4 regions of the Modestobacter sp. NPDC049651 genome follow, and region 4 is predicted to be linked to each of the others. Evidence: riboswitches for the same ligand, from Rfam matches in the RefSeq annotation. Region 4 holds a riboswitch; each other region holds the start of a gene.
The links. Region 4 has a riboswitch for cyclic di-AMP ahead of AB0J00_RS02925 (C40 family peptidase). Riboswitches for the same ligand answer to the same signal wherever they lie in the genome.
Positions count from the first base shown of each region.

Region 1: another riboswitch for cyclic di-AMP. It lies ahead of AB0J00_RS21850 (transglycosylase family protein); the one in region 4 lies ahead of AB0J00_RS02925 (C40 family peptidase).
Region 2: another riboswitch for cyclic di-AMP. It lies ahead of AB0J00_RS08245 (transglycosylase SLT domain-containing protein); the one in region 4 lies ahead of AB0J00_RS02925 (C40 family peptidase).
Region 3: another riboswitch for cyclic di-AMP. It lies ahead of AB0J00_RS19375 (transglycosylase family protein); the one in region 4 lies ahead of AB0J00_RS02925 (C40 family peptidase).

Region 1 is NZ_JBFAOG010000029.1:4,200-11,231, reverse strand. It holds partial or broken gene AB0J00_RS21865 (hypothetical protein) at 1-193, shown strand, start outside; gene AB0J00_RS21860 (dihydrofolate reductase family protein) at 178-891, opposite strand; gene treZ (malto-oligosyltrehalose trehalohydrolase) at 894-2,651, opposite strand; gene AB0J00_RS21850 (transglycosylase family protein) at 2,812-3,504, opposite strand; cyclic di-AMP (ydaO/yuaA leader) riboswitch at 3,510-3,666, opposite strand; gene treY (malto-oligosyltrehalose synthase) at 3,988-6,300, opposite strand; gene glgX (glycogen debranching protein GlgX) at 6,297-7,032, opposite strand, start outside.
Region 2 is NZ_JBFAOG010000004.1:178,327-185,358, forward strand. It holds gene AB0J00_RS08215 (pyruvate dehydrogenase) at 1-1,598, opposite strand, end outside; gene AB0J00_RS08220 (Dyp-type peroxidase) at 1,629-2,540, opposite strand; gene AB0J00_RS08225 (cupin domain-containing protein) at 2,576-2,968, opposite strand; gene AB0J00_RS08230 (DUF5709 domain-containing protein) at 3,152-3,565, shown strand; gene AB0J00_RS08235 (universal stress protein) at 3,645-4,196, shown strand; gene AB0J00_RS08240 (50S ribosomal protein L11 methyltransferase) at 4,230-4,886, shown strand; cyclic di-AMP (ydaO/yuaA leader) riboswitch at 5,048-5,203, shown strand; gene AB0J00_RS08245 (transglycosylase SLT domain-containing protein) at 5,501-6,376, shown strand; gene AB0J00_RS08250 (YceI family protein) at 6,522-7,032, shown strand, end outside.
Region 3 is NZ_JBFAOG010000018.1:65,141-72,172, forward strand. It holds gene AB0J00_RS19360 (vitamin B12-dependent ribonucleotide reductase) at 1-833, shown strand, start outside; gene arr (NAD(+)--rifampin ADP-ribosyltransferase) at 1,048-1,458, shown strand; gene AB0J00_RS19370 (NosD domain-containing protein) at 1,560-2,945, opposite strand; cyclic di-AMP (ydaO/yuaA leader) riboswitch at 3,541-3,688, shown strand; gene AB0J00_RS19375 (transglycosylase family protein) at 3,695-4,780, shown strand; gene AB0J00_RS19380 (MFS transporter) at 4,860-6,029, opposite strand; gene AB0J00_RS19385 (TetR/AcrR family transcriptional regulator) at 6,051-6,668, shown strand; gene AB0J00_RS19390 (lysophospholipase) at 6,715-7,032, shown strand, end outside.
Region 4 is NZ_JBFAOG010000001.1:580,704-587,735, forward strand. It holds gene AB0J00_RS02915 (DUF4011 domain-containing protein) at 1-4,447, shown strand, start outside; partial or broken gene AB0J00_RS02920 (helix-turn-helix domain-containing protein) at 4,523-4,666, shown strand; cyclic di-AMP (ydaO/yuaA leader) riboswitch at 4,971-5,054, shown strand; gene AB0J00_RS02925 (C40 family peptidase) at 5,086-5,589, shown strand; gene AB0J00_RS02930 (serine/threonine-protein kinase) at 5,755-7,032, shown strand, end outside.

The DNA.
Region 1 (7,032 bases), on a different contig from region 4:
GGAGTGGTCACGGGCAGCGGACTTCAGCACCGTCACCTACATGACGGGCAGGTGGCCTGACCGGCAGATGTCGTCGTCACCCGAGATCCTGCTCGTGCGGCCCGAGCAGGTCGAGCGGGCGAACCGAGCTCTCTCGGACGCCCTGCGCCGGCATGCACCACGTGCCGAGGACACAGGTCAGCGCAGTGCGTAGCGGGTGAAGAGGACGTCGTCCTCCTCAAGCGCCTGGAGCAGCCGGCCGCGCACCGGACCCTCGGGCAGCGCCGTCGGCAGCAGGTGCGGGCCGCCGCCGACCAGCAGCGGTGCGACCGAGAGGTCGAGCTCGTCGACCACGTCCGCGGCCAGCGCCGCCGCGAACAGCGCCGGCCCGCCCTCGCACACCAGCTGCTCCAGCCCCCGGGCGGCCAGCACGTCGACGGTCACGCCCAGGTCCACGTCCTCGTCGCCGCACACCAGCACCTGCACGCCGGCGTCGGCCAGCGCCGCCCGCCGGTCGGGCTCGGCCGCCGCGCAGGTGACCAGCACGGTCGGCACCACGGCGCCGGTGACCAGCTGGTCGTCCGGGGTGAGCGACGCCCGCCGCGACACCACGACCACCGGCATCACCGGCGGCAGCCCGAGCGTGACGCGCAGCTGCCCGACGGCGGAGTCGGCGAGCACCGGCCGGTACCCCTCGGCCGCCGCCGTCCCCGCGCCGACGAGCACCGCGTCGGCCAGCGCGCGGAGGGTGCGGAACACCCGCCGGTCGCCGTCCGAGCCCAGCCCGCCGCTGCGCCCCTCGACGCTGATCGTCGCGTCGAGGGCCTCGATGAAGTTGACCCGCAGGTGCCGGCCCGGCGCGACGCGGTAGGCGTCGGCCAGGCCGGTGGGGTCGCGGGGGAGCGCGGTCACGTTCAGCGGGTGGTCAGGACGACCGCGCTCTCGGCGGGCACGGTCACCGTGGCGCCGGCCAGCCGCGGCTCGTCCTCGCCGCTGCGGAACAGCACGCCGGTCGCCGGCTCGTCGAGCTCGACCTCGCGGTCCTGCCCGGCCAGGTTGGCCACCACCCGCAGCGAGCCGCGCTCGATGACCAGCCAGCGCTCGTCGTCGTCCCAGCTGACCCCGACGACGGACAGGTCCGGGTCGGTCAGCTCCGGGTGCGCGCGGCGCAGCGCCAGCAGCTGCTTGTGCACGTCCAGCAGCTGCGCGTGCGGCTCCTGCGCGAGCTCGGACCAGTCGAGCTTGGACCGGGTGAACGTCTCCGGGTCCTGCGGGTCGGGCACGACGTCGGCGTCCCAGCCGTGCGCCGCGAACTCGCCGATCCGGCCCTCGGCGGTGGCCTTGCCCAGCTCCGGTTCCGGGTGGCTGGTGAAGAACTGCCACGGCGTCGAGGCGCCCCACTCCTCACCCATGAACAGCATCGGCGTGAACGGGCTGGTCAGCACCAGGGTGGCGCCGACGGCGAGCAGGCCGGGGGAGAGGGAGGCGGAGATCCGGTCGCCGACCGCGCGGTTGCCGATCTGGTCGTGGTCCTGCAGGTAGCCGAGGAACTTCCAGCCCGGCAGCTGCGCGGTGTCGACCGGCCGGCCGTGGTGCCGGCGGCGGAAGCTGGACCAGTCACCGGCGTGGAAGTACGCGCCGGTGAGCACCCGCGCCAGCCCCTCGAGCCCGGCGTCGGCGAAGTCGGAGTAGTAGCCCTGCCCCTCGCCGGTCAGCTGCGTGTGCAGCGAGTGGTGGAAGTCGTCGCTCCACTGCGCGTCGATGCCGGTGCCGCCGGCCACCCGCGGGGTGACCAGCCGGGGGTCGTTGAGGTCGCTCTCGGCAATCAGCGTCAGCGGCCGGCCGAGCGCCACGGACAGCTTCTCGACCTCGATCGCCATCTCCTCGAGCACGTGCGTCGCGCGCTCGTCGACCAGCGCGTGGACGGCGTCCAGCCGCAGCCCGTCGACGTGCATGTCGCGCAGCCACATCTGCACGTTGTCCAGGATGTAGCGGCGCACCTCGTCGGAGTCCGGGCCCGACAGGTTGATCGAGTTGCCCCAGGTGTTCGCCCCGCCCTCGGCGAAGATCGGGAAGAACTCCGGCAGGTAGTTCCCCGACGGCCCGAGGTGGTTGTAGACGACGTCCTGGAGGACGCCGAGGCCGCGCTGGTGGCAGGCGTCGACGAACCGCTGGTAGGCCGCCGGCCCGCCGTAGGTCTCCTGGACGGCGTACCACCCGACGCCGTCGTAGCCCCAGTTGTGCGTGCCGTTGAACGCGTTGACCGGCAGCAGCTCCACGAAGTCGACGCCCAGGTCGACCAGGTGCCCGAGCCGGTCGATGGCGGCGTCCAGCGTGCCCTCGGGCGTGAACGTGCCGATGTGCAGCTCGTAGACGACGCCGCCGGCCAGCGGCCGGCCGGTCCACGGGCGGTCGTTGCACGCGTACGCCGACGGGTCGAACCGCCGCGACAGGCCGTGGACGCCGTCCGGCTGGCGCCGCGAGCGCGGGTCGGGCCGCGGCGTCTCGTTGTCGTCGAGCAGGAAGCCGTAGTCGCTCTCCGGCTCGGCCGGCACGGTGACCCGCCACCAGCCCTCGTCGTCCCGCTCCATGTCGTGCACCTGCCCGTCGAGTTGCAGGCGGACCCGCTCGGGCAACGGGGCCCAGACGGAGAACTCGACGGGCTCGGGCATGGGGAGGACCTCCGTGGGCGGTGGGGTGGGTCGGATGAGCGGAACCGGGCTGGGGAGCGGACCGATCATGCCCGCCCGGCGGGCCGCCAACCCTGGGACGCCGAACGGCCGGGCACCCTGTGCTCAGGTGCCCGGCCGTTCCGGTGGTCGTGCGGTGCGGTCAGACCGCGAGCAGCTGACCCACGTAGATCAGGTTGGGGTTGCTGACGACGCCGCGGTTCTTGGCGTAGAGCGACTGCCACGAGGTGCCGTTCTTGGCAGCGATCTTGCCCAGGGTGTCACCCGACTGGACCGTGTAGCTGCCGGTCGCCGCAGCGGCCGGGGCCTGGCGGGTGGCGCGGCTGGCGGCCGGCTGCCGCTCCTGGACCGGGGCGGCCTTCGGAGCCGGCGCCGCCTGGGGGGCGGGCGCGGCCTTCGGGGCCGGAGCCGGGGCCGGGGCGGCCTTCGGCGCGGGGGCGGCAGCGGCCGCGGCGGTGGTGCCACCGGTCAGCTTCTTGCCGCAGACGGGCCAGGCGCCGATGCCCTGGCCGGCCAGGACCTTCTCGGCGACCGCGATCTGCTGGGCCGGCGAGGCCAGGTCGGCGCGCGCCGCGTACGCGGTGCCGCCGTAACCGGCCCAGGTGCTCTGCGAGAACTGCAGACCGCCGTAGTACCCGTTGCCGGTGTTGATGCTCCAGTTGCCGCCGGACTCGCACTGGGCGACACCCGACCAGTCGTGCTCAGCGGCCGAGGCCGCGGTCGTGCCGACGCCGATGGTGGCACCGAGGCCGACCGCGGCGGCCCCGACGGTGACCGCGCCGCCGCGGAGGACGCGACGGGCGCGGGCGTGACGAGGCGCAGAGTGCTTGGACATGCGTGGGTTCCTCCGATCACCGCCGGCGAGGTGAGCTGTCGGGTTCGGGCGATCGGTGCCCGGCCGCAGATCTGCGGCTTCACCCCGTAGACGCGCGGCGCAGCTGGGCGGCGCGTCGGAAGTGGGTCCCCCGCCCCCGTCCGGAAAGGGTCTGGTTGAGGTCGCCGGTGGACGGGGTTTGGCGGTCCGGCGCCGCGCTCGGCCAGGAAGGCCCGAACGCGAGGGGAACGCTAGGTGAGGAAGTGCCAACGGTCGAACGGTGTGTCGCAGTACGACGGCGCGTCGGCGTGACCTTCTTGTGACACGCCGACCCCAGTTCGGCAGTGCGTCGATGTGACGTGACGCTGTGTCGACGAGTCGACATGACGATTCAAGGACCTCCGGTGCGCTACCGCCCGGGGGGACGGACGACCAGGGGGGACGGACGACCGAGGGGCGGCTGCCGTCGTCGGCAGCCGCCCCTCGGATCCGGCGGGCGTCAGGTCAGGCGCGCACGAGCAGCGCCACCGGCAACCGGTCCAGCAGCTCGGCGGTCCGGACGCCGTCCGCGTCCGCGACCACCCGCGTGCCGGTGAGCAGGTCGCGCCACGCGCCGGTCGGCAGCGCGATCGCGGTGTCACCCCAACCGCCCGCGGACACGTGCACCGGACGGCGGGTCGCGACGGTCACCACCCCGCCCCGGTCGAACGCCACGACAGAGTCGGCCGCCGTCCCGGTGGCCTCGACCGGCGTGTAGCCGGCGAACGCCTCCGGGTGGTCCCGCCGGTGCCGCAGCGTGCGGGAGACGACCAGCAACTTCGCCGCGCCCGTCTCGTCGACCGGCGGCACCCAGCCGCCGTCGAGCCGCGTGAGCAGCTCCCGGCGCCGGTCGTAGTCGACCGGGCGGCGGTTGTCCGGGTCGACCAGCGAGAAGTCCCACAGCTCGGTGCCCTGGTAGACGTCCGGGACGCCGGGCATCGTCAGCTGCAGCAGCTTCTGCGCCAGCGAGTTCGACCACCCGAACGGCGCGATCCGGGCGACGAACTCCTCGATCTCCGCGTGCGTGGTGGGGTCGTCGTACGCGGCGTCCACCAGCGCGTGCAGCTGGTCCTCGAACTCCTGCACCGGGTTGGTCCAGGTGGTCGAGGTGCCCGCCTCGCGCGCCGCCTTCTCCACGTACGCGTGCGCGCGCTCCCGCGACAGCGGCCAGGCGCCCACCAGGTTCTGCCACACCAGGTGCGCCAGCGACCGGTCGGCCAGCGGGTGCCGGTCGACCCAGCCGCGCACCAGCGTCGCCCACTCGGTCGGCAGCTCGGCGAGCACGGCCAGCCGGGCGCGCACGTCCTCGCTGCGCTTGGTGTCGTGCGTCGACAGCGTCGTCATCGACTCCGGACGGCGCTCCGCGCGGCGCTGCTGCGCCTCGTGGAACTCCGCCACCGTCGAGCCGAACCGCGCCGGGTCGCCGCCCACCTCGTTGAGCGCCACGAACCGCGCCCAGCGGTAGTAGGCGCTGTCCTCGACGCCCTTGGCCATCACCGGCCCCGAGGTCTGCTCGAACCGGGTGGCCAGCTCCGAGCCGGCCTGGCCGAGCAGCGGGTGCAGCGCCTCGACCGCTGCGGTGAGGTCCGGCCGCCGCTCCTTCACCGCGGTGACCGTCTCGTCCAGGTACGAGCGGCCGTCGGGCAGGTAGCTGCGGTAGACCGGGAACGACGCCAGCAGCTCGGCCAGGCCCTCCCGGACCTGCTCGGCCGGCACGCCCTGCAGCTCGCCGACGATCCGCTGCAGCCGCGCCACCTCGGACCCGAGCATCCCGTCGGTGACCTCGCGCTTGCAGTCGTGCACCAGCTGCGCGTAGTCGACCGGACCGCCGGCGAGCTCGGTGTCCAGCTCGGTCAGCGCCGCCTCACCGGCGGGGTCGACCAGGACGTCGTCCACCTCGGTCAGCGCGTCGTAGCCCGTCGTCCCGGCCGTCTGCCAGCCCTCGGGCAGCTCCTCGCCGGGCTCGAGGATCTTCTCCACGACCGTCCACCGGTCGCCGGTGGCCGCCGCGAGCCGCTCGAGGTAGCCCTTCGGGTCGGCCAGGCCGTCGGGGTGGTCGATGCGCAGGGCGTCGACCGCACCGCCGTCCACCAGCTCCCGGACCAGCGCGTGCGTCGCCTCGAACACCTCCGGGTCCTCGACCCGCAGGCCGGCCAGGGTGTTGATCGCGAAGAACCGCCGGTAGTTGAGCTCGTCGTCGGCGCGCCGCCAGTCGACCAGCTCGTAGTGCTGCCGGGCGTGCACCTCCTGCGGCGTCCCCTCGCCGGTGCCGGGGGCGATCGGGAAGCGGTTGTCGTAGTAGTGCAGCTCGTCCCCGACCACCTTGAGCTCGGACACGTCGTCCGCGCTGCCCAGGACGGGGATGCGGACCTTGCCGCCACCGAAGTCCCAGTCGATGTCGAAGGCGCTCGCGTGCGCCGACCCGCGGCCGTGCTGCAGCACGTCCCACCACCAGCCGGACTCGTGCGCGTCGCTCACGCCCATGTGGTTGGGCACGAGGTCCAGCACCAGGCCGAGGCCGTGCTCGTGCAGCCGGGCCACGAGCCGGTCGAGGCCCTCGCGGCCGCCGCGGGGCTCGTCGATGTGGGCGTGGTCGGTCGTGTCGTAGCCGTGCGTGCTCCCCGCCTCCGACCGCAGCAGCGGCGAGGAGTACGCGTGGCTCACGCCGAGGTCCGCCAGGTAGCCGGCCACGGCCGCCGCGTCGTCGAGGGTGAAGTCGGCCGTCACCTGCAGCCGGTAGGTGCCGTTCGGCACCGCCCGGCGGTCGCGCTCGGTCACTCCGCGGCCTGCAGCACGATCAGCGAACGGCCCTCGAGGGTGACCTTGTCGCCGGCCTTCACCTGCAGCGGGTCCACCTCGCCGAGCTCGGAGGAGTCGACGACGACGGTCCAGCCGGTCGCGTACTCGTCGGAGGGCAGGGTGAACTCGATCGGCTCGTGCGAGGCGTTGAACGCCAGGTAGAAGCAGTCGTCGGTCACCGGCTCGCCGCGCTCGTCCATCTCCCGGATGCCGTGGCCGTTGAGGTACATGGCCAGCGACTTGGCGAAGCCGACGTCCCAGTCGTCGTCGTCCATGAGCTCACCGGCGGGGGTCAGCCAGGCGATGTCCTGCACCGGATCGCCCTCCTCGCGGCGCACCGGGCGCCCGTGGAAGAACCGGCGGCGGCGGAACGTCGGGTGGTCGGTCCGCAGCTTCGTGACGAGCTTGGTGAACTCGAGCAGGCCCTCGTCGACGTCGTCCCAGTCGATCCAGGTGATCTCGTCGTCCTGGCAGTAGCCGTTGTTGTTGCCCCGCTGGGTGCGGCCCAGCTCGTCGCCGTGCAGCAGCATCGGCACGCCCTGGCTGAGCATCAGCGTGGCGATGAAGTTGCGCCGCTGCTGCGCCCGCAGCTCCAGGATCTCCGGGTCGTCGGTCTCGCCCTCGACGCCGCAGTTCCAGCTGCGGTTGTGGCTCTCGCCGTCGTTGTTGCCCTCGCCGTTGGCCTCGTTGTGCTTCTCGTTGTAGGAGACC
Region 2 (7,032 bases), on a different contig from region 4:
GCGTTGGGGTCCGTGACGAACTCCATCAGCACCGGCCCCGGTGCGCTGAGGCCCTTCTCCAGCGTGCTGCGCACCTGCGCCGGGTCCTCGACCCGGTAGGACGGGATCCCCACGCCCTCGGCGATCGCGGCGAAGTCGGTCGGCTCGTGGTCGGTCTCGTAGTCCGGGATGCCGTCGACCATCATCTCCAGTTTCACCATGCCGAGCGAGTGGTTGTTGAACACGACCACCTTCACCGGCAGCTTGTGCAGCCGCACCGTGATCAGCTCGCCGAGCAGCATCGCGAGCCCGCCGTCGCCGCTCATCGACACCACCTGCCGGTCCCGGTCGGCGAACTGCGCGCCCACCGCGTGCGGCAGCGCGTTCGCCATCGACCCGTGCCGGAACGAGCCGATCACCCGCCGCCGCCCGTTGGGGCTCAGGTACCGGGCCGCCCACACGTTGCACATCCCCGTGTCGACGGTGAACACCGCGTCGTCGGCGGCGAGCTCGTCGAGCTGGGCCGCGACGAACTCCGGGTGGATCGGCCGCATCTTCTCCACCCGTGACGCGTAGGCGCCGACTACCTTCTCCAGCGCCTCGGCGTGCTGCTGCAGCATCGAGTCGAGGAACCGCCGGTCGGTCTTCTGCGCCACCAGCGGCAGCAGCGCCCGGATCGTCTCGCCGACGTCCCCGTGCACCGCCACCTCCAGCGGTGTCCGGCGGCCCAGGTGCCCCGCGTCGGCGTCCACCTGCGCGGTCCGCTGCTGCGGCAGGAAGTTCGTGTACGGGAAGTCGGTGCCCAGCAGCACCAGCAGGTCCGCCTCGTGCGTGGCCTTGTGCGCCGCGCCGTAGCCCAGCAGCCCGTTCATCCCGACGTCGTACGGGTTGTCGTACTGGATGACCTCCTTGCCCCCGAGCGCGTGCCCGACCGGCGACAGCACCTTCCCGGCCAGCTCCATCACCTCGTCGTGCGCCCCCGCGCAGCCCGCGCCGCAGAACAGCGTCACGGTGCGCGCGGCGTTGATCGCGTCGGCCAGCTCCTGCACCTGTGCCGGCGCCGGCCGCACCGGCGACGGCTCGGTCACCAGCGCCGTCCCCACCGTCGGCCCGCCGGACTCCTCGGCCGCCAGGTCACCGGGCAGCACCACCACCGACACGCCCCGCTTGCCCACCGCGGTCTGGATCGCCACCCGCAGGTTGTGCGGCATCTGCTTCGGCGTGACCACCTCGCACCAGTACGAGCAGTCCTGGAACGTCCGCTCCGGGTGGGTCTCCTGGAAGAAGCCCATCCCGATCTCCTGCGACTGGATGTGCGAGGCGATCGCCAGCACCGGCGCACCGCTGCGGTGCGCGTCGTAGAGCCCCTGCAGCAGGTGGGTGTTGCCCGGTCCGCACGACCCGGCGCACACGGCCAGCCGGCCGGTCACCTGGGCCTCGGCGGCCGCCGCGAACGCGCCGCCCTCCTCGTTGCTGACGTGCACCCACTCGATGCCCTCGGTGTGCCGGACGGCGTCCACGACCGGGTTCAGGCTGTCGCCGACGACTCCGTAGATCCGTTGCACCCCGGCGTCCCGGAGCATCGTGACCAGCTGCGTGGCGACCGTCGGGTTCGGCATGACGCCTTCCTACCCGAGGGCCGCGACGGTTCAGTCCTCGTCCGGCGGCGCGTAGCGGGCCAGCGCCTCGACCGCCGGGCAGGTGTAGTAGGCCCCGCTCATCGGCGTCAGGTACCCGGTCAGCCCGTCGCGGATCCCGTCGGTCGCGCCCGCCATCCGGCGCAGCATCTCGTGCATCCGCCAGCGGTCGCGGGCGAAGCCGACGAACGCCGTCCCGTGGTCGGTGACCCCGCCGTAGGCGACGTTGCGGCGGAAGATCTGCCGCTCCTCGCCGTCCACCTCGATCGTGGTGCGCGCGACGTGCGCGCTGGGCAGCTTGACGTCGTCGGGCAGCTCGACGCTGTCGGGCTTGGTGCGGCCCATCATCATCTCCTGGCCGTGCTGGCCGAGGCTCTCCCAGGCGGCGGTGTCGTGCTGCCACACCTGGAACAGCACGATGCTGGCGCCGGCCCCCGGCTCCCCGTCGGGCACGGACGCCGACTCGTGCGCGGTCAGCAGCGACGGGTTCTCGGTGCCGTCGATGAACCCGGTGAGGTCGCGGTCGTGGCGGTACAGCCAGCCGGTGACCTCACGGCCGACCCGGGCCACCCCGGCCAGCGAGGCGAGCACCTCGCGGGCGTTGTCGAACACGGCGGTGCGGTCGCCGCCGGCGATCCACACCCAGGCGTCGTGCTGGGTGGCCGGCATCCGGTAGCGCCCGGCGCCCACGATCGGCTCGTCGAAGCCGGCCGCGTCGGCGGGGGAGTCGGCCGGGGCCACCTGCGCCCAGAGCTCGGGCCGGAAGCCGACGACGACGTTGACCCCGCCGGTCGAGGACAGCGGCCCGGTGAGGCTCGCGACGGCGCGCACGAGGTCCTCACCGGACCGCTCCGGCTCGAGGTCGAGCTCCAGGTAGCAGTGCTCCGGGGTGCCGAGGGCGAAGATGCCGGGCTGCGTGATCACCGGGTCATCCTCGCCGACGGCCTCCCCGGGGCCGGTCAGCCCTCGGTCGGCGGCTCGTCCTTGCCGGCCTCCTCGAGGGCGTCGGCCTCCTCCTTGGTCTTGTGCACCGCCTTGTCGGCGTGCTCCGGCGGGCCGTAGACGGTGTACAGCACCAACGGGTTGACCCCGTCGTTGACGAAGTTGTGCTTCTTGCCGGCGGGCACGACGACGAGGTCGCCCTGGGCCACCTTCTTCTCCTGCCCGCCGACCTTCGCCTTCGCGGTGCCGCTGACGAAGGTCAGGATCTGGTCGACCTCGTGCACCTCCTCGCCGATCTCCCCGCCCGGCGGGATGGTCATGATCACGAGCTGGGTGTGCTCGCCGGTCCACAGCACGCGGCGGAAGTCGGCGCTCTGCTCGGCGACGGTGGCGATCGTGAAGTGCTCCATCGGTCCCTTCTCCGTTCCCTCGGCGGCCGTGCCCCGTCGACGGTCGTCGCCGGCGGTGCCGCCGTTCGTGATCAGTGAAGTGCAGTCCGGCGGACGGCGCAGCGCGGGCGGCCTTCCCGGCTCCCCGGCCGCGGGAGCACACTCCTACCAAGATCAGCTGCCCGACACGCGAGGAGACGACCCGTGGACCACAGCACCGACGGCTACGACCCCGAGGCCCTGACCGAGGTGTCCGACACCCTCGAGGGCGACCCCGACGACGACGCCGCCGGGTACTCGCCGGCCGACCGGCCCTGGGTCTCGAACGACTGGGGCACGACCGACCGGGAGGAGGAGGCGGGGGAGCCGCTCGACGGCCGGCTCGCCCGGGAGCTGCCCGAGGGCGCCCTCGACGAGGGCGACGGCCTCGGCGACGCCTCCGACACCGACGGCGAGCTGCTGGACGACGAGGTCGGCGGCGACCGGGCCGGGCGGCTGGCCGAGGCCGGCGACGACGGCGTGGTCGACCGCGAGGACGAGCTGTACGCCGAGGACGACGGCATCGACGGCGGTGCCGCCTCCGCCGAGGAGGCCGCGGTGCACGTCGTCCGCGACTGAGGCGGGAACGCTCCCGGCGCCCGGCGCGTCCCCCGGGCAGGAGCCAGTGCGACCGACCCCACCGACCGAGGAGCCCCGCATGACCGAGTTCGACCTCCCTGACGACGACGAGCGCGACGAGCTCGCCGGCGACCCCGACCCGTCCGCCGCCGGCGTCCGCACCGAGCTGCGGGTCGACGGCGGCGTGGTGGTCGGGCACGACGGCTCCGCCTGCGCCCGCGAGGCGCTGCGGTGGGCCGCCGGTCTGGCCGCCCGCGGCGGGTGGGCGCTGCACGTCGTCCGCGCCTGGCGGATGACCACCGCCCCCCGCCCGGCGAGCTGGGCGCCGGGCTACGTGCCGCCGCTGCCGGACTACGAGGAGGCCGTGCGGCAGGAGCTCGCCGCGCACGTCACCGAGGCGCTGGGCGCCGACCCCGGCTGCGAGGTGCACACCTGGGCGGTGCACGCGCCGCCCACCCGCGCCCTGCTGTCCGCCTCGGTGGGTGCCGACCTGCTCGTCGTCGGCGCCCGGGGCCGCGGCGGGTTCGCCGGGCTGGTGCTCGGCTCGGTCAGCGACCAGCTGGTGCACCACGCCGACTGCCCGGTCACGGTCATCCGCCCCGGCCACGGCCGGCCGGTCGCGGCCCGCTGACCCCGGCGGGAGCGGGCGCGGGAGACTGACCCCGTGCCCGCTCCCCGCGTCGTCCCGCCGGACTTCATCCGCGCCCACACCCGGCTCGACCGCTCCCCGGTCGTGCCCGAGGTGCAGCTGCACGTGGCCGACGACGTCGTCGCGCTGTGGGAGGCGATGGAGACCGAGGCGGGGGGCGCCGGTGAGGCGCCGCCGTTCTGGGCCGCGCCGTGGCCCGGCGGGGTCGCGCTGGCCCGCCACGTGCTCGACCACCCCGACCTGGTGGCCGGCCGGCCGGTGCTGGACCTCGGCGCCGGCAGCGGCCTGGTCGCCGTCGCCGCCCGGCTGGCCGGCTCCGGTCCGGTGGTCGCCAGCGACGTCGACCCGTACTCGCACACCGCCGTCCCGCTCAACGCCGAGGTGAACGGGGTCACCGGCATCACCGTGGCCGGGGACGTGCTGGACGACGAGCCGCCGGCGGGCACGGTCGTCCTCGCCGGGGACGTCTGCTACGACCGGGACATGACCGCCCGGGTGCTGCCCTGGCTGTTCGCGGCCTGGACCCGCGGCTCGACCGTGCTGCTGGGTGACCCGGGCCGGGCGTACGCGCCGGAGGGCCTGGTGGAGGTCGCCGCCTACGACGTCCCGGACACCGAGGGTGGCGCGGGCGCCGGGCTGGTCCGCCGGACGGCGGTCCTCCGGCTGCCGTGACCGGCGCCACCGGACCGCCGCCCGGGTAGCACAGGAGTGACGGGTGGGACCACGTTCGGCACGTCACCACGAAATTGAAGGTTCAGCATTGTCACGCGCGGGTAACGGCGCATAGGTTGGGGGCATCCGGTCGGACGTTGGTCCCCCACCCGGGGGAGCCCGCCCGGATGCCGCCGAGTCGCTGCGTGCAGCGAGCCGGGGACCCACCGCAGCACTGGGGTGAATCGCCTCCGCGGGCCACGTGCCCGCCCGGAGGGGTAGGGCTTCTTCCCGCCCGAACCCGTCAGCTAACTCGGTAGGCGGCCACGGAAGGAACGGAGAGCCGCCGCATGGCGCGCCCACGCGCACGCATCGCAGCACCCCGCAGCACCCCGCAGGACACCGCTGTCCGCTCGACCGGGTCCGCCCTGTCGCCCGCCGCGTTCTCGCCCGGCCCGGAGCGACGCACCGCCTGACCCGGGCCACCGGCCGCGCACCCCGCCCGTCCTGACCAGGACGCCGAGCCGGGGCCGCTCCGCCGGTCGCCGCACCCCCACCGACACGCCCCGGTCGCTGGACGCTGCCCGCGAGGCACCGCCGTCCGCACCGGCCCCGCACCCCGGAGCAGACCACCCATGCCCAGCACCACCCTGACCGACCGCACCGCGGACGACGCGGCGCTCTCCGTCGACGAGCCCGCCACCGACGTCCTCCCCGTCGCCACCGGCAGCACCCGGTCCGGCCGCGGCCGGCACCGCCCCCCGGTCCGCCGCCCGGGCCTGTACCTGACCGCCGCGTCGGCGGGCGCGCTCGTCGTCGCGATCGTCGCCGGCGGCGAGCAGACCGCGACCGCCGGCACCGACAGCCCGCAGGTCAGCGTCGCCAGCCAGCTGTCCGCCGTCGGCTCCCCGCTGGAGGACGGCCGGCTGAGCGAGCGGCTCGGCCACGAGGTCGCCAACCGCAGCGAGCGCGAGGCCGCCCAGTCCGCCGCGGTGCAGGCCCAGGCCGCCGCCGACCAGGCCGCCCGCGACGCCCAGGCCCGCGCCGAGGAGGAGGCCCGCGCCAAGGCCGAGGCCGAGGCGAAGGCAGCCGCCGAGGCGAAGGCCGCCGCGGACGCGAAGGCCGCCGCGGACGCCGAGGCCGCCGCCCAGGCCAAGGCCGCCGCGGACGCGAAGGCCGCCGCCTCGGCGAAGGCCGCGCCGGCCGCCGCGCCCGCCGCCCGTGGCTCGTTCCAGGACTACGCGCTGGGCAAGCTCGGCGGTGACAAGACCCAGTTCTCCTGCCTCGAGAACCTCTGGGGCAAGGAGAGCGGCTGGAACCCCAACGCGCAGAACCCCAGCAGCACCGCCTACGGCATCCCGCAGTTCCTCAACTCGACCTGGGCCAGCACCGGCATCGCCAAGACCTCCGACGGCTACCGGCAGATCGACGCCGGGCTGATCTACATCGACAGCCGGTACGGCTCGCCGTGCGGCGCGTGGAGCCACTCGAAGTCCACCGGCTGGTACTGAGCGGACCCAGGCTGCGGCCCGGACGGCGGTTGCCGTCCGGGCCGCAGCCGTGCACGGAGCGGGGCCGGGGGACCACCCAGGTGACCGCAGCGGCCGCATCGGGCAGGATTGCCGGGTTGGACCTTTCGGAAGAGGAGCGTTGACCGTGGCCAAGCACCGGGCGCCGGAGGGCGCCGCCACCGACTTCGACGCTGCCACCAGCGCCCTGCCCGACGTGAGCGGTGACTACACCGTCGACGTCACGCACACCCGCATCGGCATCCGCGCCCGGCACGCCATGGTCACCACCGTCCGCGGCGCGTTCACCGACTTCGCCGGTGAGGCGCACCTGGACGCCGCCGTGCCGGGCAACAGCAGCGTGTCGCTGCGGATCAAGGCCGCCAGCATCGACACCGGGGTCGCCGACCGGGACGCGCACCTCCGCTCGCCGGACTTCTTCGACGTGGAGACCTACCCGGAGATCACCTTCCGGTCCACCTCCGTCGCGCAGGTCGACGACGAGGTCTACCGGGTCACCGGCGACCTCACGATCAAGGACGCCACCCAGCCGGTGGCGGTCGACTTCACGCTCACCGGCTCGGCCAGGGACCCGTTCGGCAACGTGCGGGTCGGGTTCGAGGGCGCGCTGGCGCTCAAGCGCAGCGACTGGGCGCTGA
Region 3 (7,032 bases), on a different contig from region 4:
GGAAGATGGGCATCAAGGCGCTGGCCATCTACCGCGACAACTGCAAGGTCGGCCAGCCGCTGTCCGACGCCAAGGCCAAGAAGGCCGAGGCCCCGGTCGAGACCGCGATCGCCGAGGCGGCTCCCGCCCTGGCGCACCCGGTGCGCAAGCGGCTGCCGAAGAAGCGCACGAGCATGACCACCTCGTTCAGCGTCGCCGGTGCCGAGGGCTACATGACCGCCGGCATGTACGAGGACGGCAGCCTCGGTGAGGTCTTCCTGAAGCTCGGCAAGCAGGGCTCGACCCTGGCCGGTGTCATGGACGCCTTCTCGATCGGCATCTCGATCGCGCTGCAGCACGGTGTGCCGCTGGAGACCTACATCCAGAAGTTCACCAACATGCGCTTCGAGCCGGCCGGCATGACCGACGACCCGGACATCCGGATCGCCCAGTCGGTGATGGACTACATCTTCCGTCGCCTGGCGCTCGACCACCTGCCCGTCGACACCCGCGCGACCCTCGGCATCTTCAGCGCCGAGGAGCGGGCGGCCCAGGTCGCGGGCAGCTACGGCACCTCGGCCAACACCGCCGAGGTCGTCGAGGACGACGAGGTGGACGTCGAGGCGCTGCGCGGCTCGGTGCCCACCGAGGCGCCGGCCGAGGCCCCGAAGGCCGTCGAGAAGGAGTCGCCGAAGCAGGCGATCAAGGAGGCCCACTCCTCGGCCGAGCTGCTGGAGCTGGTGACCGGCACCGCGACCGACGCGCCGCTGTGCATGACCTGCGGCACGAAGATGCGCCCCGCCGGCAGCTGCTACGTCTGCGAGGGCTGCGGCTCCACCAGCGGCTGCAGCTGATGCCGACGCCCGTCGGGACGTCAGGGCGGACATCGCCCGACGTCCCGGCGGGCCCGGCGGTCCCTCAGCCGGCTCGCCGCTGACACCCCGCACCGGACCGACCACCGTCGCCCCGGCCGCTCGTTGCGGCCGGGGCGACGCTGCGTTTCCCGGGTGCGGTCCTCGAGCCGAGAGCTCCGAGCGGTTCGCGGCGAGGCTCCCCTACGGTGTCGCGATGACCCGGGCACTGGACGAGGGGCCGTTCTTCCACGGCACGAAGGCCGACCTCCGGGTCGACGACCTGCTCACCGCGGGGTTCCGGTCGAACTACCGCCCCGAGGTCGTGATGAACCACGTCTACTTCACCGCGCTGCGCGACGGCGCCGGCCTCGCTGCGGAGCTCGCCCGCGGCGACGGTGAGCCGCGGGTGTACGAGGTCGAGCCGACCGGGCCCTACGAGGACGACCCGAACGTGACCGACAAGAAGTTCCCCGGCAACCCCACCAGGTCCTACCGCAGCGCCGCACCGCTCCGGGTCGTCCGCGAGGTGACCGACTGGACCCGGTTGACGCCGGAGGCGCTGCAGACCTGGCGGGACCGGCTGTCCGCGCTCCGGGCGGACCAGCGGGGCGAGATCATCAACTGACGGCCGGTGCCGACCGGACGGCCGGCGGCGGACAGGCCGAGGGCCCTCTCGACGGATCGAGAGGGCCCCCGGGTGGAGCGGTCGTTCAGTGCCGGAGCGGCTCACGCACCGCCGCAGCCGATGTCGATCCCGGAGACACCCTCACCGAGCAGGGCGACCCCGCAGGAGTTGCCGGAGAAGTTGATGCCCGGACCGGGCACCGGGGTCGGGACCACGTTGCCGTCCGCGTCGGTGAACACGGTCCCCGGCGGGAAGCCGACCAGGACGTCCAGCGGCGCGAAGAACGGCTCGGCGGGCCCAGGCCCGTCGGTGTCCACCGAGGTGGTGTTGCCGTCGATGGTGTTCTTGACGACCGAGACGTTCTCCACCGGACCAGCGGCGTTCGGCTGGTCGGTGTTGAACAGCGGCAGGGTGAGCAGGAGCAGCCCGGCGGCCGGGAAGTCCAGCGTCCGGGCCGGCGGCGTCGGACCGTTGTCGGTGATCGTGTTGCCCTTGATCAGCACCGAGTCCATGTTCACCACGGCCACGCCGGTGCCGGAGACCGCCAGCTGGCCCTCCACCTGGCCGATGCCGGCCAGGCAGAACCGGTGGTTGTCACGGACCGTGTTGCCCACGACCCGCCAGTCGCCGGCCGGGATCGTCGAGGGCGCGACCACCGGGACCTCGGTGTTGCCGTCGTCGAACATGTTGATGCCGACGCAGTTGTTGGTCACGGTGTTGCCGACCAGCTTCCCCGTCCGCGACTCGCGGACGAAGATGCCCAGGTTCCAGCCGTCGGACGAGTTGCGGGCGACGTAGGAGTTCGCCGTGGGGGAGTCCGACACCGAGATCCCGGCGGTCCCGCTGCTGCCGCTGGTGCCCTCCTGCTGGATGCCGCGGTCGAGGCCCTGCTCGACGTTGTCGGTGATCCGGCTGTTGGTCGTGTTGCTGACCAGGATCCCGTACCGGTCGTGCGCGACGCCCTTCGTGTGGGAGACCTGGACGTCGCGGGCGGTCTCCACGACGATGCCGTTCGCCGGGTGGTTGACCGTCTGCAGGCCGGTCACGGTGACCGGGCTGTCCGGGTTGAAGAAGAACAGCGCCGAGACGTCGTCGGAGAGGCTCTGCTGCAGCGCGTCACCCTCGGCGGTGTCGGTGCTCTCGGGATCGTGCCGCGCCCACTCCGTCCAGCAGGCGTTGCCCGCCGCCGGGGCCGGCGCCTGGTCCTCGACGACCGTCCAGTCGGGCCAGGTGATCCGGGTCTTGTCGGCCCCGGCGCCCGTGATGGTCAGGCCCTTGCCGTTGATGCACACGGCCTGGTTCTCGTAGGTCCCCTCGAGCAGCTGGATGGTGTCGCCGCTGCGGGCCTGGTCGACCGCCGCCTGGATCGACTGCCCGGGCTCGACGACCCAGGTGTGCCCGCCGCGCCAGTGTGCGGACGCGACGCCCGCGGGCAGGACCGCGAGCAGCAGCGCGAGCACGCTGAGCACCGAGAGCCTGCGTCCCATCGCGGCACGCGCTCCCGGCCTCTCCGAGTGGTGCATGGTGGCCTCCTCTTCCGGCACTGGCCACGCCCGCTTCCTCGCGGGCGCGGAGGTGTGCGACGGGTGAGCCCCGCCTGTGCGTTGTCTGGCTGATCCGGGCTCACCTTCGCGGCGCTCCCGGGCGGCGTGAACGGCCCGGGAGTCGGGACTTGTTGCCCGTCGCAAGTCGCAGCTCCGACCTGAGGAGGGGGTCCCTGCCCCTCGAGGCGCGTTCCGCGCCGGACCGGCGGGTGTGCCACCCGCCCCAGGTCGCCGTCCGTTGGTGCGGCCCGGTCGCCGCCGTGGCAGGGCGGCGGCGGGAGACCCGCCGTGAGACGTCGGGTGCAAGCGCAGACGCGGGTGGTTGCGCCGTGCCGAGCAATCTGCGCACTGCGGTTCGGCATGTCGTCGAGAGCCGATGTGACGGGCGCGACACCAGGAACCGGCGACCTGCGCGAACAGGTGTCGGGGGCGCAGACGTGACCCAGGTCACGACGACTACTGCCAAGGTGGCCCGTAGCTTTTCGTGTGCGCTCGTACACGGAGAGCGCGGCGCCGGTCCGCCCAACCCTGTCCACCGGTGGCCTTTCCGCAACAGTCCAGGACAGGGGTGGGGGACCCAGGTTCCCGGCGCACCCAGTGCGTCTTGGGGTGAAGCCGCCGCGCGCGGCCGGGCGCCGATCGCCCGAACCCGACAGCTCACCTCGCCGGCGGTGATCGGAGATCAACGACTCATGGCAAAGCACCGCGCGCCGCGCTACGTCCGCACCAAGAAGGTCGTCGCTCGCGCCCCCCTCGCCGCCGGCGCCACCGTCGTCGGCATCGGCGTCCTGAGCAGCACCGCCCAGGCGTCCACCCCGTCCAGCGTCACCACCCACGACTGGACCGGTGTCGCCCAGTGCGAGTCCGGCGGCGACTGGGACATCAACACCGGCAACGGCTACTACGGCGGCCTCCAGTTCAGCCAGTCGACCTGGGCCGCCTTCGGTGGCACCGCGCTGGCGCCGCGGGCCGACCTGGCCACCCCGGCGCAGCAGATCCAGATCGCGGAGAAGGTCCTCGCCGGGCAGGGCATCGGCGCCTGGCCCACCTGCGGCAAGAAGCTGACCGGGGGCACCGCCGCGGCCGCCGCGCAGTCGGGCACGACGGCGCCCGCGGCTCCCGCGGCCGCGGCTCCGGCCCCGGCGGCGGCTCCGCAGGGTGGCGACTACACCGTCGCCCGGGGCGACACGCTGGCCAGGATCGCCTCCGCCCACGGCACCACCTGGCAGGCGCTCTACCAGCGCAACGAGGCCACCATCGGCAGCGACCCGAACCGCATCTTCCCGGGCGAGCACCTCTCGCTGACCGGCACCGCCGCGCCGGCCAGCACAGTGGGCACCGTCGGCAACTCGGCCGGCAGCACGACCGCCACGATCACCACGGTCGCCGTCACCACCGGCACCGCGGCCACCACGACCGCGAAGATCACCAACAGCGCCGGCCCGGTGAAGCCGGCGGCGCAGGCGGCGGCCGACGCGGTGGTCAGCAACGTGCCCGGCGCCGGCGCCATCACCCTGGGCGGCACGCGGGCCAGCGCCGTCGACCCGCACGGTCACCCGTCGGGCCTGGCGATCGACTACATGGTCATGTCCGACACCGCCCTCGGCAAGGCGATCGTCCAGTACCAGGTCGACCACTGGGACGAGCTCGGCGTCGACTACGTCATCTACCAGCAGAAGATCCTGACGTCGCCGACCGGTGCGTGGAAGCAGATGGAGGACCGGGGCAGCCCGACCGCCAACCACATGGACCACGTGCACGTGAACTACGCGGGCTGACCCCCCGCCGGCCCGCTCGAGCGACCCCCTGCCCGCACCTGCGGGCGGGGGGTCGTCCGTCCGTGCGGGCCGGTGTTGTTCAGCGGGGTCCGGCGGCCACCGGGGGCGGGCCGGTGGGCACCCGGCGCGGGGCGGCCGGCGCAGCCGCCAGCACCAACCCGGCCGCGACCACGAACGCCGGCACGCTCCCGGCGGCGTCGGCCAGCGCGCCCAGCAGCAGCGCGCCGGCCGCCTGCCCCACGGTCAGCGCGACGAACAGCGCCGCGGTCGTCTGCGCGGCCGCCTCCGGCGCCAGGGCGGTGCCCCAGCTGATCAGCACCCCGCTCAGCGCCACGAACCCGCAGCCGAACACCGCCAGCGCCACCGCGGCGACCACCACGCTCCCCGGCCGCCACGCCAGCAGTCCCGTCCCCGCCGCGGTCGCCGCCGCCGTCGCCACCCAGGCGCCGCGCAGCCCGGCCCGCTCCACCAGCCGCCCGCTGAGCCCGCCCAGCAACGCCGCGGCGCCGAGCAGGCACCACAGCGCGCCGGTCACCTGGTCCGACAGCCCGGACCCGGTGGTGAGGTCCCGGCCGAACGTCCACACCGCCGTGCCGCCCGCCCCCGCCAGCCCGGCCGCGGTCACCGCGCGGGCCCGGCCCGCCCGCGGCCCGGTGGAGCGCGGCCGGTCCCGGGCGGCGGACCAGGTCGCCGACCGGTCCGCCCACCAGGTCGTCAGCACCGCGGCGACGGCGAACCCGAGCCAGAGCGACCGCCAGCCGTCCACCCAGGCCAGCACGAGCAGCCCGCCGGCCACGACCCCCGCGCCGGTGCCGCTGTTCACCACCGCCTGGGCCCGCGCCTCGACGTCCGGTGCCACCGTGTCCGCCACCGCCGCCACCAGGGCCGGGCTCGCCGCTCCCGCCCCGCTGCCGGCCACCAGCGCACCCACGGCCAGCGCCGGTACCGACCAGGCCACGCCGACCAGCACCGCGCCGGCCGCGGCGGACAGCCCGGCCAGCCAGAGCGAACCGCGGGCGCGGCCGGCGGCCACCAGCCGCGCGCCCGCCAGTGCCGCGGCGCAGTACGCCAGGTAGCTGCCCGCCGCGATGGCCCCGGCCACGGACGACGTCACGCCCAGGTCGGCGCGGAACTGCGGGAGGAAGACCCCGTAGCCGTACCGCGTCAGCCCGTACGTCACCGCGATGACCATCAGCCCGCTGACCACCAGCGGGTGCGACGACGTCGACTGTAACGCTCGTTTCACCATAACGGTCGTTACGCTAGGCCCGTGACGCCGTCCGCCGCGACCCGACCGGCGCGCGAGCGTCTGCTGGACGCCGCCGGCGAGCTGTTCTACGAGTCGGGCATCGCGGCCACCGGCGTCGACGCCGTGCTGGCCCGCGCGCACGTCGCCCCGGCCACGCTCTACGCCCACTTCGCCGGCAAGGACGGGCTCGTCGCCGCCTACCTCGAGCACCGGTTCCGCCGCTGGCAGCAGGTCTGGGACGAGGTGCTGGCCGCCCGCACCGACCCCGTCGAGCGGCTGCTGTCCGTCTTCGACGCCGTCTCGGCCTTCCGCGCGACCCAGGCAGCCGGCCGCGGCTGCGGGTTCCTGGCCGCGGCCACCGAGCTGCCGCCCGGCCACCCGGGCCGGCAGTGGCTGCAGGCCGACTCGCGGCTGCTGGTCGATCGGCTCCGCGCTCTCGCCGCGGAGGCCGGTGACAGCGACCCGGCCGGCACCGCCGACGTGCTGCTGGCCGGCTACGACGGGGCGCTCGCCCGGCTCGCCCGGCAAGGCGTCACGCCCGACCTGGACACCGGCGACCCGGTGCAGCGCGCCCGCGCGCAGGCCGCGCGGTGGCTGGCCGGCCGGCTCGGCGGGGCGGGTGCCGCCGCGGCACGGTGATCGGCCACCATGCACCGGACGCACACCCGGCGAGAAGGAGAGCCCGATGACCGGCCCGCGCGACGACGCCGTCCGCACCACCGACGGCACCCTCCCCGGCGGCCAGTACTGGCAGGCCTGGACCCCGCCCGCGCCGGTCGGGGTGGTCGCGCTGGTCCACGGCCTGCACGAGCACGGCGGCCGCTACGCGCACGTCGCCGAGCGGCTGGCCCGCGCCGGCTACGCAGTCTCCGCCGTCGACCACCCGGGGCACGGCCGCTCGCCGGGCACCCGCGGCAACATCGGCAGCATGGCGGCGACGGTCGACGGCGTCGACCGGCTGGTCCGCCAGGCCGCCGACGGCCACCCCGGGCTGCCGGTGTTC
Region 4 (7,032 bases):
GCCCCGGCGCCGGCGGGGAGCGGCGGGAGCCCGCTGGGCGTTCCCCGACGAGCTGCTCGACCTGGGCACCGACGACGGGCTGAGCGACACCGCCCCGGTGCCGCTCACCCTGCCCCCCACCGGGCTGCGCGACCTGGCCGAGCGGATCGCCGCGGGCGGCGGGGCCACGCTGCTGCCCGACGACCAGCTGGGCGCCGTCCACCGCCGGCGCGGCATCGTCAGCGCGCGGGACCTGCCCGCCCACCAGCTCGGCGACCTGCTCACCGGGCACGGCGGCGTCTACACCGAGCTGACCGGCGACGGCTACGGACGCCGGCTGGACGCGCTCGCCGTCCGGGCCGGCGCGGCGGCCGAGCAGACCGGCGACGCCCTGCTGCACCTGACCCTCGGCGCGATCGCCTGGGAGCTCGACGGCCGGCCGGTGCGCTCGCCGCTGGTGCTCGTGCCGGTCACGCTGACCCGGGTGCCCGGCAGCGGCGCCCGCCGGCTGGCGCTGGACCCGGCCGGGGTGCCGGCGGTCAACGAGCGGCTGTCCACCGAGCTGCACCGGCGCACCGGGCTGGACCTGCCGGCCGCGGACGTGCGCGCCGACCTGCCCGGCGCGCTGGCCGCCGTGCTGGCGGCGCTGCCCCCGGCGCTGGCCCGGGCCGGGCTGCCCGCCCGGGTGCAGCCCACGGCGGCGCTGGCGCTGCTGCCGCTGCCCGCGCAGCAGCGGCGCACCGACGCCGACCGGCACCCCACCGAGTTCATGCGCAACCCGCTGGTGGCCGCGCTGGTCAGCGGCCCGGCGACCCGCTTCCGGCCGCCGGCGCCCGACCCGGCGGACACCGTCGACCCGGACCTCGACGAGCTCGCCGCGCGGCTGCCGCTGCCGGCCGACGCCGGGCAGCTCGCGGCGATCGCGGACGCCTGCGCCGGCCGGACGCTCGTGCTCGACGGAGCGCCGGGCACGGGCCGGACGCACACCGTGGCCGCCCTGGCCGCCGCGGTCGTCGGCGCGGGCCGGCGGGTGCTGGTCGTCGCCGGTGCCCGGGCGACCCGGCAGGCGCTGACCGAGCGGCTGACCGCGGCCGGGCTGGGTGCGGTCCTGGCCGGCGGCCCCGCCCCGGTCGCACCGGTACCCGACGCGACCGAGGAGCTGCGCGCCGCCCGCCGCGCGCTCACCGCCTACCGGGACCGGCTGCACGAGCCGAACTCCGCGGGGCTCACGCTCTACGCCGCGCACGCCGGCACGGTCGGTGCCGACGCCGACCTGCCGGTGCTGCCGGTCCCGCCCGCGTTCGTCGTGACGGCCTCCGACCGCACGGTCGCGGCCGTGCGGTCGCTGCTCGCGGAGTTCCCACGCCGGGCCGCCGCCACCCTGCCCGGCCCCGGTCACCCGTGGGGGCTGGTCTGCAGCGACGCGGTCGACCCGGGCGCCGTCGCCACGGCCGCCGCGGACCTGGACGCCGCGCTGGAGCGGCTGCCCAGCGCTGGCCCGCTGGCCCGGGTGGTCGCGGCCGTCCGCACCCCGGCCGACCTCGACGTGCTGACCGTCGTGCTGGCCGGCCCGGTGCTGCGGGTGGAGGACCTGGAGCCGGCGCTGCGGGCGGACTGGGACGACGGGGCCGACGCGCTGCTGGCCGAGACGGCGGAGGTCGCCGGCAGCGACCACCCCGGGCTGGACGTCGCCTGGCCAACGGCGCTGGACCTGCCGCTGGCCGGCATCGTCGCCGGCGCGCAGGAGGCGGCGGCGTCCGGCCGGCTGGGCCGCACCAAGCGGCTGCTGGCCGTGCGCGCGGAGCTGGAGCCGGTGCTGCGCGACGGCGTGGAGGTGCTGCCCGCCGACGTGCCCGCGCTGGCCGAGGCGCTGCTCGGGGTGCAGGAGCAGGTCCGCGACCTGGCCGCCCGGGCGGGCGACGTCCCCGGCCTGACGGTGCCCTGGAACTGGAACCCGCTGCTGGCCCCCGACCTGCTCGACGGGCAGGTCGGTCGGCTGCGCCGGCTGCGGGCGGCGCTGCTGGACCGGGGTCCTTTCCCCGCCGCGCTGCGCCGGTACCTGCTCACCGAGCCCGGTCCCGATCCGCTGCACGCGGCCGCGCTCACCGCGCTGCGGACGGCGCTGGAGACGCTGCTCGCCGTCGTGGGTGCGGGCGGGGCGGAGCTGGCGGACTGGGCGGGCGAGGAGGGGGTGTTCCCGCGCTGGGAGGCCACCCGGGCCGGGCGGGCGCTCGACGAGCCCGGCCTGCCGTCGCTGGCCCGCTGGCTGGAGCTGCTGCGCTCGCTGCACCTGCTGGAGGCCGCGCAGCTGCCCGGCGTGCGCAGCGCGCTGCTCGCCGGCGCGGTGCCGGCCGAGGACGCCGTCGCCGCCTTCGACCGCGGGCTCGCGCGCACCTCGCTCACCGAGCGGGCGGCGGCCACCGGCCTGGGCGCCGCCGAGGCCGCCGCGGTGCAGCGGGCGCACGACCGCGCGCTCGAGCTCGGCGGCCGGCTGCGCGCGCGGGTGGCCGGCACGCCGGCTCCCGCGGTGGAGGCTCCGCCTCCCGAGCCCGCCGCGGACGTGCCGGCGCTGTTCGCCGACCCGGCCGACCTCCCGCGCTGCGTGCTGACCACGCCCGCCGCGGTCGCCCGGCAGCTGCCGCCGCTGGCCGGCACGTTCGACCTGGTGCTCGTGGAGGACGCCGAGCGGCTGCCCGTGGTCGACGCGATCGGTGCGCTGGGTCGTGGCCGGACGGCGGTCGTGGTGGGCGACGGTGCGCAGGCCGGCGGCGCGGATCTGCTGTCGGCGTGCCTGCGCGCCGGGGTGCCGCGCCGCGAGCTGATCTGGCAGCACCGGGCGCTGGCCGAGGAGCTGACCGCCGCCGCGCCCCGGCCCGGCACCCGCACGTTCCCCTCCCCCGGTGGCCGCGCCGCGGTCTCGCTGGTGCGCACCGGCGGCGCGGTGCTGCGCTCGGCCACCGACGACCGGTTCACCAACCCCGCGGAGGCCGACGCGGTCGTCGCGGAGGTGCGGCGGCGCCCGGGCCGGTCGGTGGGCGTGGTGGCGCTGCACGACGCCCAGCGCGCGCTGGTCGAGGAGCGGCTGCGCGCCACCGGCGACGAGCGGCTGCTGCAGGCGCTCGCCGACGGCACCGTGTGGGTGCGCGAACCGGCGGACGTGGCCGGGCGGGAGTGCGACACCGTGCTGCTCACGCTGGGTTGCGCGCCCGAGGGCCTCGACCGGCTGGCCGGCGACCTGGGTCCGCTGGCCCGCTCAGGCGGGGAGCACCTGCTGACCGCGGCGGTCACCCGGGCGCGGCGGGAGGTCGTCGTGGTCGCGTCGTTCCCGCCGGCGCTGCTCGCCGGCGGCGCCACGTCGGCCGCCGGGGTGCGCCGGCTGCGCGCGCTGCTGGACGTGGCCACCGGGGCGCGGCCGCCGCAGCCGGCCGCGGACCGGCGGCCCGACGCGCACCGCGAGGACGTCGCCGCCGGGCTGCGCGGCCGCGGCCTGGCTGTGCGCACCGACGTCGGGACGTCGGACTTCCGGGTGGACCTCGCCGTGGGGGTCCCGGGTGCGCCCCCGGTGCTGGCGGTGCTGCTCGACGGCCCCGCGTGGGCGGCGCGGGAGACGGTGACCGACCGCGACCTGGTGCCGGCGGAGGCGCTGGCCGCGCGGTGGCCGGCAGTCCAGCGGGTCTGGCTGCCCGGCTGGCTGGCCGACCGGGAGGCCGTGCTCGACCGGTTGGTGGAGGCGGTCCGGTCGGCGCCGGGCCCCGCCGTCCCGGAGCCCGTCGAGGAACCGGTCGCGGAACCGGCCGACGACGAGCTGGACGACGACGACCTCGACGACACCGACGACCTCGACGACCTCGACGACCTCGACGACGAGGACCTCGGCGAACCGGTGCGCACCACGGCGCTGCCGGTGCTCGCCCCCGCCGTGCTGCCCGGCGAGCAGCCGTTCCAGCCGTGGACCCCGCGGCCGGCCGGTGACCCCCGCCTGCTGCACCAGCTCGCCAACCCGGAGGCCGCGCGGGCGGTGCGCCGCACGATGCTGGCCGGCATCGCCGCCGAGGGCCCGGTGCACCGGGTGCGGCTGGCCCGGCTGACCGCCGCGGCGTTCGGGGTGGCCCGGCTGAGCGAGGCGCGCACCGAGGACGTGCTGGCGCTGCTGCCCGAGCCCGGTGCCGAGTACCGCTGGCCGGCGGGGCTGGACCCGGCGTCCTGGGCGGGCTTCCGCCGGCAGTCCGACCACGCCGACCGGCCCCTGGAGCACGTGCCGCCGGAGGAGGTGGCCAACGCGATGGTGGCGCTGTGCCGGGCCCGGGCCGGGCTGACCCGCGAGGAGCTGTTCGACGAGACGCTGGCCGTCTTCGGCCACCGCCGGCACCACCCGGTGCTCATCCCGTACCTGGAGGCCGCGCTGTCGGCGCTGGTGCGCGCCGACCGGGTCACCCGCGCCGGAGGGCTGATCGTCGCGACCGGCTGACCCGCCCGGTCAGCGGGGAGCGGCGGCCCCGGCGGCCAGGTCGACCGGCACCCCGGGCGGCCGGAGGCGGCCCGGAGGGCGCTCGCCTCCCCTGCCGGGCGCCGGCGGTCGGTGGCTGCCGTCGCGCGGGCTCACGGGTTCGCCGACCCCAGCCACTTCGCCCGCCGGTTCCGGGAGGCGTACGGGCTGAGCCCGCGGGACTGGCAGCGCGCCCGCTGACACGCGGGCCGGGCTGCTCACGGTGTGCAGGGACGCGCGCAGGCCCCGGGAATTCGTCCGGCGCAGTCGTCCGCGGCCGTCTTCCGCAGTGTTCTCCACCCCTTCCGGAACCGCGCAGTTCACCGACGGCGAGTCCCGAGCACCCGGGCGCGCCGACCACACGGGGTCACCAGCCGTGACGTGCTGTCCCCCTGCGGAGCGCTGCGCCCGCTCATAGGTTCAGCGCGCCCGCCGGGTCCTCGTCGCCGATGGCGACCCCCGCCGGGCACGCCGAACGGGCCCGCCCCCGCCAGGGGCGGGCCGGACCGGGGACCCACCGCACGTCTGGGGTGAAGCGGCCACCGCGCCGCCGGGCGAGTTCCCGCCCGAACCCGTCAGCTCACCCGGTAGGCGGTCGAGAACGAGGAGAACCGTCGTCGATGACGACTGCACGCACGTCCATCCTGCCCCGCTCCCGCCGCGCCGCCGTGGCGGTGCTCGTCGGAGCCGGGGTGGCGCTCACCCCGCTGCCGGCCTTCGCCTCCAGCTCCGGCGGCGGCGGGGTCGCCGCAGCACCCGCTCCCGCGCCCAACGGCGCCGCCCAGAAGGCGGTCGACACCGCGCTCGCCCAGCAGGGTGACCCCTACGTGTGGGCCGCGGCCGGCCCGGACGCCTTCGACTGCTCCGGGCTCACCCAGTACGCCTACGCGGCGGCCGGGGTGAAGCTGCCGCACTCGTCCCTGTCCCAGTCCAAGCTGGGCACGCCGGTGTCGCGGGCCGACCTGCGGCCCGGTGACCTGGTGTTCTTCTACAGCCCGGTGAGCCATGTCGGGATGTACATCGGCAACGGCCAGATGGTGCACGCACCGACCAGCGGCAGCGTCGTCAAGGTGGTCAGCCTCGACGCGATGGGCAGCTTCACCACCGCCCGACGGCTGACCTGACCGCGTCCGGCGCCGCGCGACCGGATCGGGTGCAGCGGATCGTCACCCACCGGTCGCGGAGCGTCGGGAACACGGGGCCGGACGACGGCGCCGGCGCGCGGCTCGCGCGCCGGTGCCGGCACCCGGCTCTAGCGTCAGGCCCAGTCGGACGGCAGGGGGTGGCCGGTGGCGGACGCGACGCACTTCGGTCCGTACGAGCTGCGCGGCCTCCTCGGCCGGGGCGGCATGGGCGAGGTGCACCTGGCCCACGACGAGCAGCACGAGCGGGACGTCGCGCTGAAGCTGCTGCCCGAGGGCCTGGCCGCCGACCCGGCGTTCACCGCACGCTTCGCGGCGGAGTGCCACGCGGTCGCGCAGCTGACCGAGCCGCACGTCATCCCGGTGCACCGGTTCGGCGAGGTCGACGGCCGGCCGTTCATCGACATGCGGCTGGTCGACGGCTCCGACCTGGCCCGGCTGCTCGCCCGGGACGGCGCGCTGCCGGCGGCCCGGGCGGTCGCGCTGGTCGAGCAGGCGGCCCACGCGCTGGACGCCGCGCACGCCGCCGGGGTGCTGCACCGGGACGTGAAGCCGTCGAACCTGCTGGTCGCGCCGCACGACTTCGTCTACCTGGTCGACTTCGGGCTGGCCGAGGCGATCGGCGCGGCGTCGCCGGTCGAGCGGACGACCGTCGGGACGCCGCACTACCTGGCGCCGGAGCGGGTGCTCGACGGCGCCGAGCCGGACGCGCGGTCGGACGTCTACTCGCTGGCCTGCGTGCTGTTCGAGTGCCTCACCGGGGGGCCGCCGTTCCCGCTGGACACCAGCGACGCGGTGGTGCGGGCGCACCTCAGCGAACGGGCGCCGCGGGTCACTTCGCTGCGGCCCGAACTGCCCGCCGACCTCGACTCGGTGCTGGCGCGCGGCATGGCGAAGGTGCCGTCGGCGCGGTACGCCAGCGCCGGTGCGCTCGCGGCCGCCGCCCGGGCCGCGGTGCACGGCGACGCCGTGCTCCCGGTCGCCGCCGCGGAGGAACCGGCGGACGTCGGCTTGGACACGTTGCTGGGCGCCCGCCGCCCGGGGCTGACCGGCGGGGTCGTGACCCGTCCGGTGCGCCGGCCCGGGGTGGGGGGCCGCGGGGTGCGGGCGGTGCTCACCGTGGGCGCGGGTGCGGTGCTGCTGCTCGGCGGGGCGGTGCTGGGCGGGACCGTGCTCCGGCCGGTCACCCCGTCGGCCGCGGAGGTGGACGGCGTCGCGGACCCGACAGCGCGGCCGGCGGCGACCACGACGGTGTCCGCCACGCCGACACCGACGCCGATGCCGGTGCCCGTGACGCCCAGCCCGGCCGCGGCGTCGGTGCCGGCGACCGAGGAGCCGCAGGAGGCAGCCGCACCGCGGACCAGCCGGGCACCGGTCCCGCGGCGGACCGCGGCCCCGCCCCCGGCGCCCGCGCCGAGCACCCCG